One region of the Peribacillus phoenicis genome, then DNA from elsewhere that is predicted to be linked to it. Evidence: predicted binding sites of a transcription regulator. Region 1 holds the regulator's gene; the other holds the start of a gene.

Region 1 (8,358 bases):
AGATAAACAAATTGTACAATCGGAAGAACGAGCATAGCCCTGATATCATTTATCCAGTTCTCATTGTGAAATACGTGTATGTGGGGTTGAGGGAAGGGCTTTAAGGAGTTAAAAATCCAAATAGACGATTGATACTGAGATCCCTATGAATGACAGCCAATTGCTGTGAAAGAGTTTTTTTTAACAATTTACTTAATGTATAGGATGGACTTCAAATCACCATGAATAGGAGCAATTGGACAGTGGCAAATTCGAAGAATAATATTTGGATGATCATAAAAAAGTCAAGCCCTATATCCTTTGCAGGAGAAGGGCTTATTCTCTTTTCCTTCGTGAACATAAAGCATTCGATATATGGATTTCCTCCATAAGGATAATTTAATAAATGGAAAATGACTGTATACATAATCGAATCGAAGGCAAACCATCATACTATATCTCCATTTTTTATGAATTCTTCTAGTTTTTTTCTCCCATCTTTATGAAGATAGCAGGTAATGGTATGCAAAAGTACAAATATATACTAATGAAGGCTATGAAAGGCCTGGAAGGAGGGCGTTGATAATAGGATGAGTTCGAAAAATTCCACATGATATTGGAGGAGATAACAATTGAAAAGGAATGTAATCAATTATGTCGTTTTTCTTGTCCTCATTCTAACCATATTGATTATGGCTAAGCCAGACATTTCCTCAGCAGGAAAATTAAAGCCTCCTTCCGAAACTTTCAGTCCAGGGGATTGGTTTCTTGGAAGTATTCCTCCCAATCTTGATACGAAGAAACCACCGATCGTGTTTGTTCAAGGGAAAAACGGCAGTTCAACCAGCTGGTACGGTGAAACGGATTATCATGGTGTCAATGATATGTATACCAAAGCGTATGAAGCAGGCTACCAAACTGTTTTTGTTCAGCTTCATGATTCAGCTGGAAATGGATCAGTGAGCCAATATGCCAATGGAAGGCTTTTAGCTCAAATGCTTGCAGAAATCAGTAACCATTTCGGGGGCGAAAAAGTAAATATTATAGCTCACAGCAAAGGGGGCCCAGATACCCAAGCGGCTCTAGTGCATTATGGAGCACACCAATATGTTGGAAGGGTGATCACTTTAGCTTCCCCTCATCATGGTTCTCACCTAGCTGATTTGGCTTATAGCTGGTATGCAGGCTGGCTTGGTTCCCTATTAGGTCAAAAAGATGAGGGAACTTATTCTTTACAAGTTGGTAAAATGGCGGAATTTCGTTCTGTCACGGATAACCACGTTAATTCTCGTAAAAACATGTATTTCACTGTGGCAGGCATGAACAGAGGCCCGGTTCTATCAGCCTTATCAATGGGTGGACAATATTTATCTTCATATGGGGAAAATGATGGTCTAGTGAATGTATGGAGTACAAAAATACCCTATGCAACACATTTATTTTCAGATCCCAACTTTGATCACGACAATATACGAGTCGGCTCAGCTGTATTTTCAAGAATTGAACCATATTTAAGAAGCACTTCCACCGCTGGGATCCCTGAATATAATGTCAATTATAAAGAACGGGTTGAAGATGATGTCATTACCACCGCACTCGCTCAAACCGTTCTGGGTGATGTCCTGAAACAAAATGTCTGGATCGAACAAAGCTTCCATGTAAATGAAGCAGCCCCAGGCAATATAAACATATATACAGCCTCAAATGATGTTGAGATTGAATTGATTTCTCCATCCAATAAAAAGTATTCACCTTCCTTAAAGGTTCATTCAGCCAAAAATGAAACTTCCTTTTTTAATGGTGTAACCATCCAATCATTCAATAGAAACAACCTTGAAATTGGTGATTGGAAAGTGCGAATGAAGACTAAATCGCCAAAAGACGCCTACCTTTTCACAGCACAATTTAACGAAAAGAATCCCATTACATTAAGTATGGCCGGTAAAGTTAAGCAAAAAGATGCAAAATTTTTAATAAAGAACCCAATGAATGATAAAAAAAGGCCAATCAGCACAACATTTTCGGTTCATCTAATAGATGAAACCGGTAATGAAATTAGTGAAAAAAGCTCAATTAAGGCAATGGATACCGAAAATTTTACTGGCACCCTTCCAGAAGTACCTAAGTCAGGTGTTTATAATGTAACAATAGATGTCAAGGAAAAAAATGTGTATGGTACTGAAAGAACCCGGACGCTGATTCGTTCGGTCTATATTGAGAAATAGTGAAATGCCGTCTCTTCTTTGAGAGTGTATCAGACTGTAGACAAATTCTAAGTTTGCCTACAGTCTTTTCTTTTAAAAAAAGATCCAGTCGATTGCAGAAAATCCGCTTCCTTTCCGCCGACTGTCTGCCAAGCCTGCTCGGCTAGTCAGGAGTGTAAAAAACATAAAGGATAACTTACTTTTCCCGACAAATTGATCCCTTCTCTTAATTGAGAAGGGGTTTTTTGGATGTGTGTAATGGGATGTTAACATGGGTGTTAGTGTTTAATAAAAAGATTGCTGAATTGCAGCGAGAGATACCCTGTATAGGTTTAATCCGTCTTTTTATAGGATTCTCTATAAGACAAAATACCAGTTTTGAGTGCAGCATAATTGCCAATGTTTGCATAGCCATAAAACCAGCCCATGAAAATTCCTGAAACCAAGTGATGACGATGACTGATGAAAATGGAAATGAACAAGTTTTGAAGGTTTTCAGTGTCCAACTTAAAAAGCCGTCAATCCATTTAATTATATGGATTGACGGCTTTTCCTGTTTGGTAGGGAAGTGGATAAATAATACGCGGAGCGATCCACTTCTAGGTAAGTAATCTATAATGAAAAAATTAGCCAGACATCGGAACTTTTTGTGCAGGACAAGCTGTAACCTTTTTCATAGAGGAGAATACGATAAGAATGAAGATAAACAGTGAAAAATAAAGTAATGCCTATTAGTGGGAGGTTCTAATGAGCAAGGAAACATTTATTAAGGAAATTGCTCCCTATGCCCAGAAAATTCAACAGGAATTTAAAATATTACCTTCTGTTGTCATTGCACAAGCTTGTTTGGAGAGTGGATATGGGACAAGTTTATTAGCAAGCAAAGGAAAAAATATATTCGGTACAAAAGGTGACTTCAAGGGTGAGTCAGTCATTATTCAAACAATGGAATATGTCAATGGTGTGCCCGTTCAAGTATGGAACAAATTCAGAAAATACCCATCTTGGGAAGAAAGTCTTCGAGATCTCGCCAATTTATATGTAAAGGGGACTTCATGGAATAGAAGTCTTTATACAGCTGTCATTGGAGAAAAAGATTATAGAAAAGCACTCAAAGCAATATTCGATGCGGGGTACGCCTCGGATCCCAAATATATTGAAAAACTGGTGAACCTTATCGAAACAAGCGATTTAACAAAATATGATGCAAGCATTGAAGAGGTTTATCATATTGTCCAAAAAGGGGATACCGTCTCTGCGCTTGCAAAAGCATACGGTTCTACACAAGTGCAGATTCAACAGTGGAACGGTTTGGTCGATCTTAACCTCATTAAAGTGAACCAAAGATTACGAGTGAAGTGAATTTTAACTGGGAGCGGTAGTTAAAGCTCTCTTTTTTATTGTAATCAGATTGTTACCAAAGTACATATTAGGCGAGCGTATAACTTCCATTCGTAATAAAGGATGTTTAAATTTCCATGAAAACTTGATTCTATTAAAAAATATGTCAATATCTAATCTTCCATATGCATATTGAGAGAATTCGGGACATAGATTAAACAAACAAAAAAAGCGCGGTTAGCGCTTTTAGTGTATTTGTCTATATAAGCCTATTACTTTTCCAAGTATCGAAACATCTCGTAAAATAATTGGTTCCATATTTGAGTTCTCAGGCTGAAGCCTTATGTAATCCGGTTCCTTAAAGAATCGTTTTACAGTGGCTTCATCATCTTCCGTCATGGCCACGACGATATCTCCATTATTGGCATTGCTTTGTTGTTTCACGATGACATAATCCCCATCATGAATTCCTGCTTCGATCATACTTTCACCCATGATTTCCAGCATGAATACATGGTCATCATGCGGAACCATGCTTTCGGGAAGCGGAAAGTATTCTTCTATGTTTTCAATGGCCGTTATCGGCATTCCCGCTGTTACTTTTCCAAGTAACGGCACGTTCACGACATTGACTTTGGGAATATTGTTCGCTTCCTCCAAATTCATTATTTCAATGGCCCTTGGCTTGGTTGGGTCACGTCTAATCAGGCCTTTGCTTTCCAGGCGTGATAAATGTCCGTGTACTGTTGAACTTGAAGCAAGTCCCACTGCTTCGCCAATCTCCCGTACGGAAGGTGGATACCCTTTTTGGCGGACCTCTTCTTTAATGAAATCAAGAATATCTTGCTGCCGTTTTGATAGTTTAGTCATTTGTGCACCTCTTCCCCAATGTTCTTTGCTACATTATAGCATGACCCCCAACTCTATACAAACATAAGTTCGAATTTTGTTGTTGACTGAAACAAACGTTCGTATTATAATTTGACCATAACATACGAACGAACATTCGCTTTGGAGGGATATTTATGAAAAATTTATACAAAAATTATATTTATACGATTCTATTAGCGGGATCAGTATTCATCTTTTCAATTTTATTCTCTTGTACATTGAACAATGATCCAAAAAAGGATTTCCTTTCTATAGAAGTAAGTGAGGGTGATACCCTATGGGGAATTGCCGAAGAATATGAAGAAGCAAATTTGACAAAAAAAGAATTCATTGGTTGGATAGAAGAGCATAATGGAGTCAGGGCGGATTCAATTAAACCTGGTCAAGTCATCGTCATACCGGTTAAAGGGGAAGAACTTGTCCAGAATTTGGCCAGTGAGCAGTAAGTAGTGAAGGTAGGGTATTATGAAGGCGGTAATCTATTGTAGGGTAAGCACAGAAAAAGAGTCACAGGAAACATCATTGGCAAGGCAGGAAGATGAATTAGTCAAATTGGCAGAAAAGATGGATGTTGAAGTCATTTCCATAATAAAAGAGCAGGCAAGTGGTTATGAGTTGAATCGGGATGGCATTTTTGACATGCTCGAACTATTTAAAACTAAAGAAGCTGAAGTACTATTAATTCAAGATGAAACAAGGCTGGGAAGAGGGAATGCCAAAATAGCCCTTTTCCATGTCATCCTTAAAGAAGATGTGAAAATTTATACGCTCTCACATGACGGGGAGCTTGAGTTATCGGATTCGGATGCCATGGTCATCCAGATAGTCGGTATTGTAGAAGAATACCAAAGGAAACTACATAATCTTAAAATAAAGCGCGGGATGATAAGAGCCGTTGAAAAAGGGTACCGTCCTCAAAAAAACCTTCAGAATCAAAGGAATTCCACTGGAAGGGACCGTATGGAAATTCCTATTGAAGAAATTATTAAACTTCGGGCCAATGGATTGACATTTGCAGAAATCGCAGCCACTTTAAGGGGCTTTGGATACAATGTTTCCAAGGCTACTGTGAACAGGCGTTTTCTCGAACATCAACTGAATAAAAAGGAAAGTCAATCTTAGAACTTGTAATTTCGCTTTTTTTTTAATACCATGACAATATCCGGAGATTATGAAGGAGCGAAATTATGTTATCAAAAGAAAAAATAACCCGTATTAATGAACTTTCTAAAAAGGCAAAGACTGAAGGTTTGACGGAAGTTGAGGCGAAAGAGCAAACCCAATTGAGAAGTGAGTATTTGGAAACATTCAGAAAGTCCATGACCGATACGTTGGAGCATGTGAAAGTCGTTGATCCAGAAGGTAATGACGTCACTCCTCAAAAGATAAAAAATATAAAAGAAAAAAGAAACTTACATTAATGCTTGAATTCCTCTCATGGAACGAGGATCCTATTAGCATTTAGGAGTAAAAAGGGAGTGCATGCATGTATGTATTCTCCTATTTAGTTTAATCTAAATAGGGGGCTTCTCTTATTTCTAGAAAATTTTAATATTGAGGCAGTAAATAGTGATTTTAGTTGTGATATTATGCTTGTCACTATAATATAAAGAGGTACATTACAGGAAGGGATGTTTTTACAATATGTTAGATAAATTAGATGCACTTTCTATCAATACGATTCGTACATTATCAATTGATGCAATTGAAAAGGCTAATTCCGGCCATCCAGGTATGCCAATGGGGGCAGCGCCGATGGCGTATAAACTATGGACCGAATATATGAACCATAACCCGAAAAATCCAGATTGGTTTAATAGAGATCGCTTTGTTCTTTCAGCTGGACATGGTTCTATGCTGTTATACAGCCTTCTTCATTTATCGGGCTATGGCTTATCTATCGATGATTTGAAAAGCTTCCGTCAATGGGGCAGTAAAACTCCAGGACATCCTGAATTCGGACATACGGCTGGTGTAGATGCAACTACCGGGCCGCTTGGACAAGGTATCGCAATGGCAGTCGGAATGGCAATGGCTGAACGTCACTTGGCAGAAAGCTATAACCGCGATTCTTATAATGTGGTCGATCATTATACATATAGCATTTGTGGAGATGGAGATTTAATGGAAGGTGTTTCTGCAGAAGCCGCTTCATTAGCTGGACATCTACAACTCGGAAGACTTGTTGTTTTATATGATTCTAATGATATTTCCCTTGACGGCGACTTAAGTCAATCATTTAGTGAAAGCGTAGCAGACCGGTTCAAATCTTATGGATGGCAATATATCCGCGTTGAGGATGGCAATGATCTTCAGGAAATTGCTAAAGCGATTGAAGAAGCGAAAACCGACGATGCACGCCCAACATTAATCGAAGTGAAAACGGTTATTGGTTACGGTTCACCAAACCGTTCAGGTAAATCCGCTGTTCACGGCGCTCCGCTTGGTGCAGATGAGCTTAAATTGACAAAAGAAGCATATAAATGGACATTCGAAGAGGACTTCCATGTTCCGGAAGAAGTGTATTCACACTTCAATGAAGCTGTTGTTGATGCTGGCGCTCAAAAAGAAGAAGCTTGGAATGAATTGTTCAAAAATTACAAAGAAGCACATCCTGAGTTAGCACAGCAATTGGAGCTGGCCATCAAAGGTGAACTGCCTGCTGAATGGGATCAGGAAATTCCGGTCTATGAAGAAGGTAAAACAATAGCTTCCCGTGCTTCAAGTGGGGAAGTGCTAAATGCGATTGCCAAACGGGTCCCTAGCTTCATTGGGGGTTCTGCGGATTTAGCCGGATCTAATAATACTGCCATCAAAGGTGAGACTGATCTATTACCTGGTAATTACAGCGGCCGTAATATATGGTTCGGTGTACGTGAATTCGCTATGGGTGCGGCTTTAAACGGAATGGCACTTCATGGTGGATTAAAAGTATACGGAGGAACATTCTTCGTATTCTCTGATTATCTACGTCCTGCCATTAGAATGGCAGCACTAATGGGACTGCCTGTAAACTATGTATTCACTCATGACAGCATTGCTGTAGGGGAAGACGGACCGACTCATGAGCCAATCGAACAATTGGCATCATTGCGTGCAATGCCTAACCTAGGGGTAATCCGTCCAGCTGATGGCAATGAAACGGCAGCAGCCTGGAAAGTGGCTATGGAGTCTACAAATAAACCAACTGCCCTTGTACTTACTCGTCAAGGATTGCCAACAATTAAAGACACTTCCGAAACTGCGTATGAAGGTGTTTCAAAAGGTGCTTACATCATCTCTGCTTCTAAGAAAGAAGTAGCCGATGCATTACTTCTTGCGACTGGATCCGAAGTGAACTTGGCTGTGGAAGCACAGAAAGCTTTAGCGAACGAAGGAATTGATGTTTCTGTTATCAGCATGCCATCATGGGATCGATTTGAAACTCAATCTAAAGAATATAAACAAAGCGTAATCAATCCGGCAGTGAAGAAACGTCTAGCTATCGAAGTGGCTTCACCGTTTGGTTGGGATCGTTATGCAGGTGATGAGGGTGAAATATTGGCCATCAATCATTTCGGAGCTTCTGCACCAGGCGGTAAGATCATGGAGGAATTCGGTTTCACTGTAGAAAATGTAGTTTCTCGTGTTAAGGAAATGCTTAACTAATAGTAATGGAGAACTGACACCAACTAGATTGGTGTCAGTTTTTTTATCAAAACAATCCTGATTTATATTGCGTGCTCCCATTCTAAAGGGAAATCTTCCATTCGACAAAAAAAGAAGAAAATTTCTCCAGCAAACAACATATCTTTTTAGTTTGTCAATATATAATGAGAATAAATAAATTTCGTTTGAATGTGTCAGTTAAAGGGGAAAGTTATCAATAGTGGAAAATAGTGGAGAGGTCCCTGGTGGTTAGTTGTTTTCGTGACCAAAATAGGAAAGCTAGGAGGCATTGGCT
Region 2 (8,358 bases), 2.8 Mb from region 1:
TAAGAACACTTTTGTTAATGCATTTTCGGTAAACATAGGTAAGTCACACGTACCTTTATTCTTTTTGGCTATACAAATATAATGTTTTGAACCTCTAGCCTTTTTATAATACCCGGATAGTGAAGATCCACATCTGCCACATCTAAGAACACCTGAAAACGGGTAAGGGGAAGTGGCTTTTTTCCCTTCCTTCGTCCTTTGGTTTCGTAACTGTTGAGTCTGTTCATATAGTTCAAGATCAATGATTGGAAGGTGAGTTAATCCATCACTAGTAATCGAATCCATTTTGGAGTTGTTCGCCCATCTCAACCTACCTGAATATACAGGGTTTTCAAGCATTCTGCTTATGGTTCGGATGTCCTTTTTGACACCAAACTGATTTAAGTACAATACTATCGACCTAATTCCTTTACCAGAGGTGTAGAGATTGAAAATATCCTTAACAAAACGTGCTTCTTCATCATTAATAATAAGTTTTCCTTCCTTTAATCTGTATCCATAGGGAGCGCGGCCTCCATTCCTTTCTCCCAAAGTAGCTTTTTTAACCATGTTAATTACAACACGTTCTGAAATTGTTTCCCGTTCCCATTGAGCAATAGCAGCAACTAGAGTTATGAGAAATCGGCCGATTGCAGTGGTAGTGTCAAAGGGCTCGGTTACAGAACGAATTGCTACTTTATTTTCATCAAACAATTGAAGTAAACTATCCAAATCACTCACAGACCGAACAAGGCGATCCAGTTTATAAAATACAACCACATCAAATTTTCTATCTTCAGTATCTTGAATTAACCTTTGCATGGAAGGTCGCTTTAAATTTTTGGCGCTGACACCTTCTTCTACATAAAAATCATGGACTTCCCAGCCCTGTGATTTTACAAAGTTAAGGATGTTTTCTTTCTGTGAGTCAATACTATATCCTTCTTTGAATTGTTCATCTGTTGAGACACGGGCATAAATAGCTACTCTCAATTATAAAACCTCCTGATTTTAACCAATGCAAACTTTATACATATTTATTTTATTTTTAATTTGCAATAACCTTGATTCACACAGTTCTGGTGTGACTTTAAATAACTCAACCATTTGATCAATTACATAAGGATCTTGAGTATCGATATACTTAAGCATATGAAAGGGGATAGCTGCATATCGCGTAAAATGTTGTGCGTCTCTTTCTTGAAGTTCTCGAAAGGCTTTAGACATCATACTCTGTACACCTGTATGACGTAATAAGTGACAAAGTTCATGAAAAAACATTTCGCGTTGTACTTCAAGTGACTCCCTTGAATCAATTGTGATTCCCTGATACAGGCCAACTATTTCGTAATTACCATATCGCGGTTTTCTATGTAAGAAAATGTGATTCGAACTTGAAATAAATTCTTCGTTTATTTGTTTTGGATGAAAAATTTTAAGCTCTGAATAAAAATTAATAACCCAGTCTTCTAAGGCTGTTGTAGGATATTTTAAATAGGACAATCGTATCACCTCAAAGCAATTATACGAATATATGTTCTGTTTTGCAATAAAAAGAAAATGCCCGATTCGGGCACAAAAACGAAATAATATTTCAGTGTTCTCATAATTTCTATAGATAAAAAGTAAGGTATATTGATATTAAAGTAAGTAATATCAACTCAATTATCCATACTATAGTATATAAGTCCATGGTCTGAAAAATATTATTAATGTTGTACTGTAAATGTCGCTTATGAAATAATTTATTTAATTCTTTATTATCGAATATGTCTCTGTAAATCCTTTTCATAGAATAAAAATATCTTATATTTAATTTTATGTCTTTAAACAATTGTAAACGTGTAATTAATAGATAAATAAATGATATTAAAAGAAAGACCATTGATAAATAGTATTTTTCTAAGGAGAATATTTTTTTGTCGCTATTGTCAGATAAAGAATTAAAGATAAAAATAGAAATAAAATAAGTCAATAGCGTAAGGTTGTTATTCTTAAAGCTGGATATAAAGTATTGAGAAATGTCTTTACTTTTTATTGATAATTCGGTTGTAATTTCTGCAACTTTATTTTTTGTTTCAATATATTTTTCAACATTTTCTTTTAAATAGATGGCATGTGCGGATTGTATTGAATTCAATGTATCAGAAGGTAAAATCCATTTACTTTCTGAATAGGAAAGGTACCTAGAAATGATATTCCTGGCTAAATCCAGTTTGTCATTAGTTTCAGCAGACTCATAAACCCAATTATAAATTGAATAAAAGCTATGAGCCTCTGAAATATTCAGTTTATTAAAATCAGCCGTAACTTCAAGATACTTGTGTCCAATAATACCCATCTGGAAATTTGAGTTGTTAATAATATCAGATGTATTAGATATAAATGAAGCAGCAAAAATTACTTTTAATTTATCAAAAAAAGTAATAATTTTGTTTGAATTTTGATGTTTAATAGCAGTATTATTAAAGTCTTTAGGAATAAAATTATATTTAGAAAAATTCTGTGGATTTGTATAAAGCTGACGGTTTTTAATAATAACATTTCTTTTTACATCATCATGGTTTTCAACTACATTGGATAGTTTATTTTGTGAAGCAAATACAATTAAAGGACTATAAAAGTATAAGTTTCCAATTTCTTCGTTTTGTATCTCAAATCTATTTAGGATTGAAAAATCTAGAGTTTTTTGTAGAATATTCAAAACGTGCATTAATTTTTGTTTGTTTAGATAGTCAAATAATAATTCCAAATCATAGACAGACAACGTAGAATCAGTTTTTTCTTTAGAGACTATATATATTATCTTTATAACGCTTTCTTTATCAATAATTTTATTAATACTATCTAACATAGTCTGTTGTTCTTCTATATTATCTTTTTGGTTAAAATGATACGGCTCGCCATCATTCACATAAATATTTATTGAAATCCTATCACGAACATTAATAAAATGTGAAATGGATGCTAAATCATCCCAATTTATATAGGATTCTATGCTTGATAATTCTAGGGAAAGAGTATAGGATCCAAAATCTTCATGTTTTTTTATTTCAATATCCTTTGTATATTTTTCATATACATCCAATACTCTTTCCACTAAAATTCAATCCTCCTCTTTTAATTTAAATGTATTATAAAGATCCTCATCAATATGTTTAATAATTAGTACCTTTTCACCATATTCATCTTCTTGAGCTAAAATTACATTTTTTAAGTCCTCGATATAATCAGAGGTGCGTAGTTCAATTTTTTCAGTTACTTTGTAACTGCGTTTAAATCTTGCCTTGATTTGTGAAACTACAATATTAAAAGATGTATCAAAATCTTTTTTTTCTGGAAGTTTCTTTAAACTTTCTTTCAATCCTTCGATATTAATTTTATCATTTTCAGGGGAATAATCACCTATAACATACTCTACCATATCATCAAATTTGAATGATGTTTTTGTTTTAAAATATCCAGTTAGGGTATTCCTTAATTCTGTATAATCCCGTTTAGATTGCCTCTTCACGTATGAAGAAAGTACATTATCGATTGCATTGAAAGCATTTAGAGTATTTCTCTCATTTGTATTTAATTCTTTAAGTTCTAGGAAATCATCATACCAAAATGTAGCTATTTTTGGTTTAGAATCCGAAACTATTATATCAATTAGTTGATACTCTTCACCTACTAGCTGAAATGAAATACTACAGGTCTTTTGGGTGGCTTTTTCTTCAGGTAATCCAGCCTTATAAAGAGAATCCTCTAAATTCATAAATATAGCTTGATCTATTTTTGATATTAAAAGGTTAATTTGATTTTCTTTTTTTAGGTAGATAACTACAAGGCTACCTTTCTTTGGAGGATTAATCCCTGGATTTCTTAAAGCTGCTTTTATTTGAGCATCTAATAACTTTTTAGCTAATTGATCAGTTTTAGCTTCGAATATACTATCAAAGTTTTCTGCTTCAGAGTTACTTATAAGACTTTCGACTATCTGGGATAGTTCAGTTGATTCCCTAGAAAATTTAAAACCCCGTTTGTTGGTGGCGGCTAAATCTTGAGCAAATAATTTAGTCGTGAATTTTTGAAAATCTATAGTCTTTATATTCACTTTACTTATGCTGCTGTTTTCATGATCTATTTGGTGGACTGCAAATATTTGTTTTCCTTCGACTGTCATAGTCTTCATGTAAAAACCTCCTATATATCCATTTTATGTATTTAAATCTGTAAAAAAAACGCACATATTAACAATGTGCGTAACAACTTATTTTTGTTCCTCGTTTCGTTCCTTCGCCTTCTGAGCCACCCATTCAAAATGCCTTCTAATTTCGTCCAGATCATCTGGGCTTAAATTTCTCCACTTTTCAATGTCAAAAAAACCAAAATTTTCTATGCCGAATTCTTTTACAAGCTTGTTAATTTCGGAAAGAGAGTCGAAAGGTGAATCCTCTTCCTCATTTTTATATATTGTTTCTTTAATATTATAATCATTAGTTCTTCCAAGGAGATAATCTGTGGATACTCCAAAGTAATCTGCCATTTTTTGCAAGATTTCCATATCAGGTTCGCTTCTTCCATTTTCATAATGGGAATATCTTGCGCGAGAAACACCGATTTTTAAAGCGACTTCTTCCTGAGTTCTCTTGCCTCTAAGCTTTTTTAGTTTACTCCCAATCATTATAGAACACATCCTATAAATGTTTTTATTATCTAATTATAGATACAAAAAGTATCTAAATAAATAAATGATAAAAAATGTATCGAAAACTATTGACGATACAAAACGTATCATTTATACTTCAGGTAACGAGTGATACAAAACGTATCGAGAAAGAGGTGAAATAAATGCGAAAGAGACTTGTAAATGAAAGAAAAAAAAGAAAACTTACTCAAAAACAAGTCGCAGAAACTCTTAATATTTCTTCAATTTATGTAAGAAAAATAGAAAAAGGTGAGAGAAATCCAGGCAGAGAAACAATGCTAAAATTCGAGAAGCTATACGGCATTCAGGATAGGATTCTTTTCGAAGATCTTTTTCAGGAACATGATGATACGAAGGGTATCAAAAGTAGTTCTGCATAAAGTTCATGGTTAGTACTAACGTCCACTTAACATACAATTTTTTAGGATATGAAAAGGAGTGATTCAATGATAAAGATTCCAGCAGAGAAATTAGCGAACGCTGTTAAAAAACATTTGTTACCAGGATTGCTTAGAAGCATATCTGAGCAACAAAAAGATTTAACGGGAGAGGTTAATCAAAAAAGTTCATAACAGGAGGCGATTTGGATTGGAACAAACCAACTTGTTAGGTCCCGGAGAAAAACGCCGCATTCAAATAGGAGTGACACGCCGAGTCTTTGAAATCACCGATGACAGGAAAGAAGCTGCCAGGCTTTTTGAAAAACTGTATCGAGAAATCAAAAATCAGTTCGGCGTGCCTACTTACAAAGATGTAAAGAGCAAGGACCTTCAGTCTGTTATACAGCTCATTGAAAAATGGTCACCTTAATCTTAGCAAGTTTTACCAAGGTGAAGTATTCCAAATTAGCATATAAAGGTGGTGAAAATAAATGAAATTCGGATCTGTTCTGCAAGCGTGTAGGGAACGGGCCGGTCTATCGCAAGAAGAGTTAGCACACCAATTGAACCGTACACAGTCTTGTGTTTCTAAATTTGAGAAAGACCGCAAAGTTCCAGACATGGCAACGTTCATGCAATGGGTTCAGGTGACTAACGCACCTGAGGTCGCAGTAGCTTACCTTTATGGTATGGACGGTATAAATATGATTCATCAACTGTTACCAATGATCGGAGGATTAATGTTATGAGTTTACCTGCTTTTTTACCACGGGATAACAAAAAGGCCATTTCAGAATATCGATGTATTTATTCTTGTTTAGGCCGTATCGAAGAAAAACTATTCAAAGGTGATTTTGAGGAAGTTAAATTATCAATCCAAGATTTATATCGTTCTGTAAACGAAATAGAAAAAATGAATAAACGGAAAGAAAACCATGATCAAATGGTTGAAATTGTGAACATACTTTCATCAAGAGGAATACATATTGAGTTGGTGCTGAGACCACATGAAACTGCCTGATTTGAAGGAAATGGATGATTCAGAAGCAATCCAGTGGTACAAGAAAGAAATCGCTAATTTAGGCAGACAACTAGCTTTTAATACTCCATATTATCGTTCTCTAATAATCTGGAAGGAACAATTGGACAAAAGGGTGGAAGGTAAGAAACAAACTTCAAGACCTGAACAACTATCCTTATTTTGAAATGAAAATATTAGGAGGGAATAAAGTGAAGATTACCGCAGGGGAATGGTTGCAGTTATCTCTTATGCAGAAACACTATTTATTAAAAAACAACACAAAAAAAGAGCAGTGAGCTTCCGACTCAACTACTCAATAACTCAGTATATATCTATTTTAGCAGATAATTTCTGCTGCGGCAAACATTTGTTCTTGCCGTCGGCTCTAAAAGTGAGTATCCATCGAAACAACATACTCATTTTTAGGACGGACGGTACGAATAAAAGTACCGGAAAGGGGATAGCACAAAAAAAAAGCAGAGAACTGAGGGGCTCCCTACTTTTACCGAAGTAAATATTTGATACTCCCATTTTAGCAATCTTTTAATGCTAAATCAAGGGTTTAGGACGGGTAGCAAATGATGAGGCACAACACTATATCGCAATTTTTTAAAAAGGAGGCGAGGTGATAATGGCCAGACCTAAAAAAGAAGGCTTAGATTATTTTCCGTTGGATGTTGATATGGATCAAGACGATAAAATTGCTTTGATTGAAGCAAAACATGGTGTCATAGGATTTGGAATCACGTTGAAACTTCTAATGAAAATCTATAAAGAAGGTTACTTTTATCGCTGGACAGAAAGAGAGCAATTACTCTTTTCTAGCCGAATAAATGTAAACATTAATACCGTTAATGAAATCGTTAATGATTGCATTAACTGGGGACTATTTGACCAAGAAACGTTTGATAGATATGAGATTCTAACATCAAAAGGCATTCAAACACGTTATTTAGAGGCAATTATCAGGAGAAAGTCCGTTACTCTTTACGAAGAATTTTTGCTAATAGATTATCGAGAACATATTGGCTCTAGTAAAATTACCATTTCGCTAGTTAATGCAGACAATAAAGAAGTTAATGTAAACATTAATTCCCAATCAAACATAGTAAATGGTAACATCAATCCCCAAAGTAAAGTAAAGGAAAGTAAAGTAAAGGAAAGTAATAAAAACAATATACCCGAACAAATTGAAAATTTGCGTCTTAGGTATTCCGATAACCAATTAAAGATTATTGATGATTACCTAGAAATGATTCGACATACAAGGGTGAGTGCTAAGATATCTCCTTCTGTGATTTTAGGAATGTATCAAGACTGGGACAAGCATCCAACAGTTTGCGTAGAGTACGGCTTAAAAACTCATACTGAAAATCCTGCTTACCATTCTAAGAAGGAGAATTACACCAGTGGGATCATTCGAAACACGACAGCAGATGAGGCAGCTGATAAGTTATCCAAGACATTGCCGCAATTGAATACGGGTACACACAAAAAACAAAATAGCTTTTTAGCTCTTGTAGAAAAGGGAGGTTAACTCTTGGAGAGAAGGCAGATTGCAGAATTACTAGATTCGATTCAATCTAGTTATCCAGGAAAGTTCGTGGTTCAGGATCCAACTAGTTTACTTGATTCTTGGGAACGAGTTTTGAAAAAACACGATTCTGAAAAGGTCCTGAAAAATTTTGATCGTCACCTTGAATCCAGTGTTTTTCCTCCTACGATTGCTGATCTGGTGAAGAAAAGGTCGTTAGACAGAATGGACTCCATTCCAAGCGTTGATGAAACATTAGAATATCTAAGATTGCTAGAAAGTAAATCGGAAATGAGCGAAGAGGCCACCCGTTCTATCGAGGAATCCAAGGCGCAAATCAGAAAAATACTAGGAAGGTCTTAAATATGGAAGAGCTACTTTTATACAATCTTGAAGCTGAAAAATCATATTTAGGGATTCTACTAATTGAGCCTGGATTAATTAAAGACGGGAAGATAAAACCTTTTCAATTATCACCAGGGAAGAATTTCAATGTCTTATGGACGATACAAGATTTAGATGAGAAAGGGATTCCCATTGATTTTGTTTCGGTCATGGAACGAGTCGGAAGGAAAAACATAGATAAAATTGGTGGACCAGATTATTTAGGTGACTTGGCAGCGTCGGTACCATCCACAGCCAGTTTTACATACTACGAAAAAATACTTCACGAATACTGGCAAAGGCGAGAAGCAATCGTAGTCGCAAATCAAATTAAGGAATCTGCTCTTTCTGGAGATCCTGCTGAGGT

Evidence for each region. The regulator LexA, encoded in region 1, represses DNA repair genes until DNA is damaged. The targets are predictions, from matches to a motif close to CGAACATATGTTCG.
Region 2: a site for LexA is predicted at 1,507-1,520, ahead of ABC374_RS21970 (ImmA/IrrE family metallo-endopeptidase). Genes of this name have one in related genera too.

What each region holds. Positions count from the first base shown of each region.
Region 1 is NZ_JBDFMF010000001.1:1,678,161-1,686,518, forward strand. It holds gene ABC374_RS08130 (esterase/lipase family protein) at 672-2,204, shown strand; gene ABC374_RS08135 (glucosaminidase domain-containing protein) at 2,931-3,545, shown strand; gene lexA (transcriptional repressor LexA) at 3,771-4,394, opposite strand; gene yneA (cell division suppressor protein YneA) at 4,550-4,861, shown strand; gene ABC374_RS08150 (YneB family resolvase-like protein) at 4,881-5,537, shown strand; gene ABC374_RS08155 (DUF896 domain-containing protein) at 5,603-5,836, shown strand; gene tkt (transketolase) at 6,060-8,063, shown strand.
Region 2 is NZ_JBDFMF010000001.1:4,436,898-4,445,255, reverse strand. It holds gene ABC374_RS21975 (recombinase family protein) at 1-972, opposite strand, end outside; gene ABC374_RS21970 (ImmA/IrrE family metallo-endopeptidase) at 991-1,482, opposite strand; gene ABC374_RS21965 (hypothetical protein) at 1,592-3,079, opposite strand; gene ABC374_RS21960 (hypothetical protein) at 3,086-4,156, opposite strand; gene ABC374_RS21955 (helix-turn-helix domain-containing protein) at 4,235-4,648, opposite strand; gene ABC374_RS21950 (helix-turn-helix transcriptional regulator) at 4,816-5,052, shown strand; gene ABC374_RS21945 (hypothetical protein) at 5,119-5,244, shown strand; gene ABC374_RS21940 (ORF6C domain-containing protein) at 5,261-5,482, shown strand; gene ABC374_RS21935 (helix-turn-helix domain-containing protein) at 5,544-5,801, shown strand; gene ABC374_RS21930 (hypothetical protein) at 5,798-6,073, shown strand; gene ABC374_RS21925 (hypothetical protein) at 6,060-6,257, shown strand; gene ABC374_RS21920 (DUF4373 domain-containing protein) at 6,705-7,610, shown strand; gene ABC374_RS21915 (replicative helicase loader/inhibitor) at 7,614-7,970, shown strand; gene dnaB (replicative DNA helicase) at 7,973-8,358, shown strand, end outside.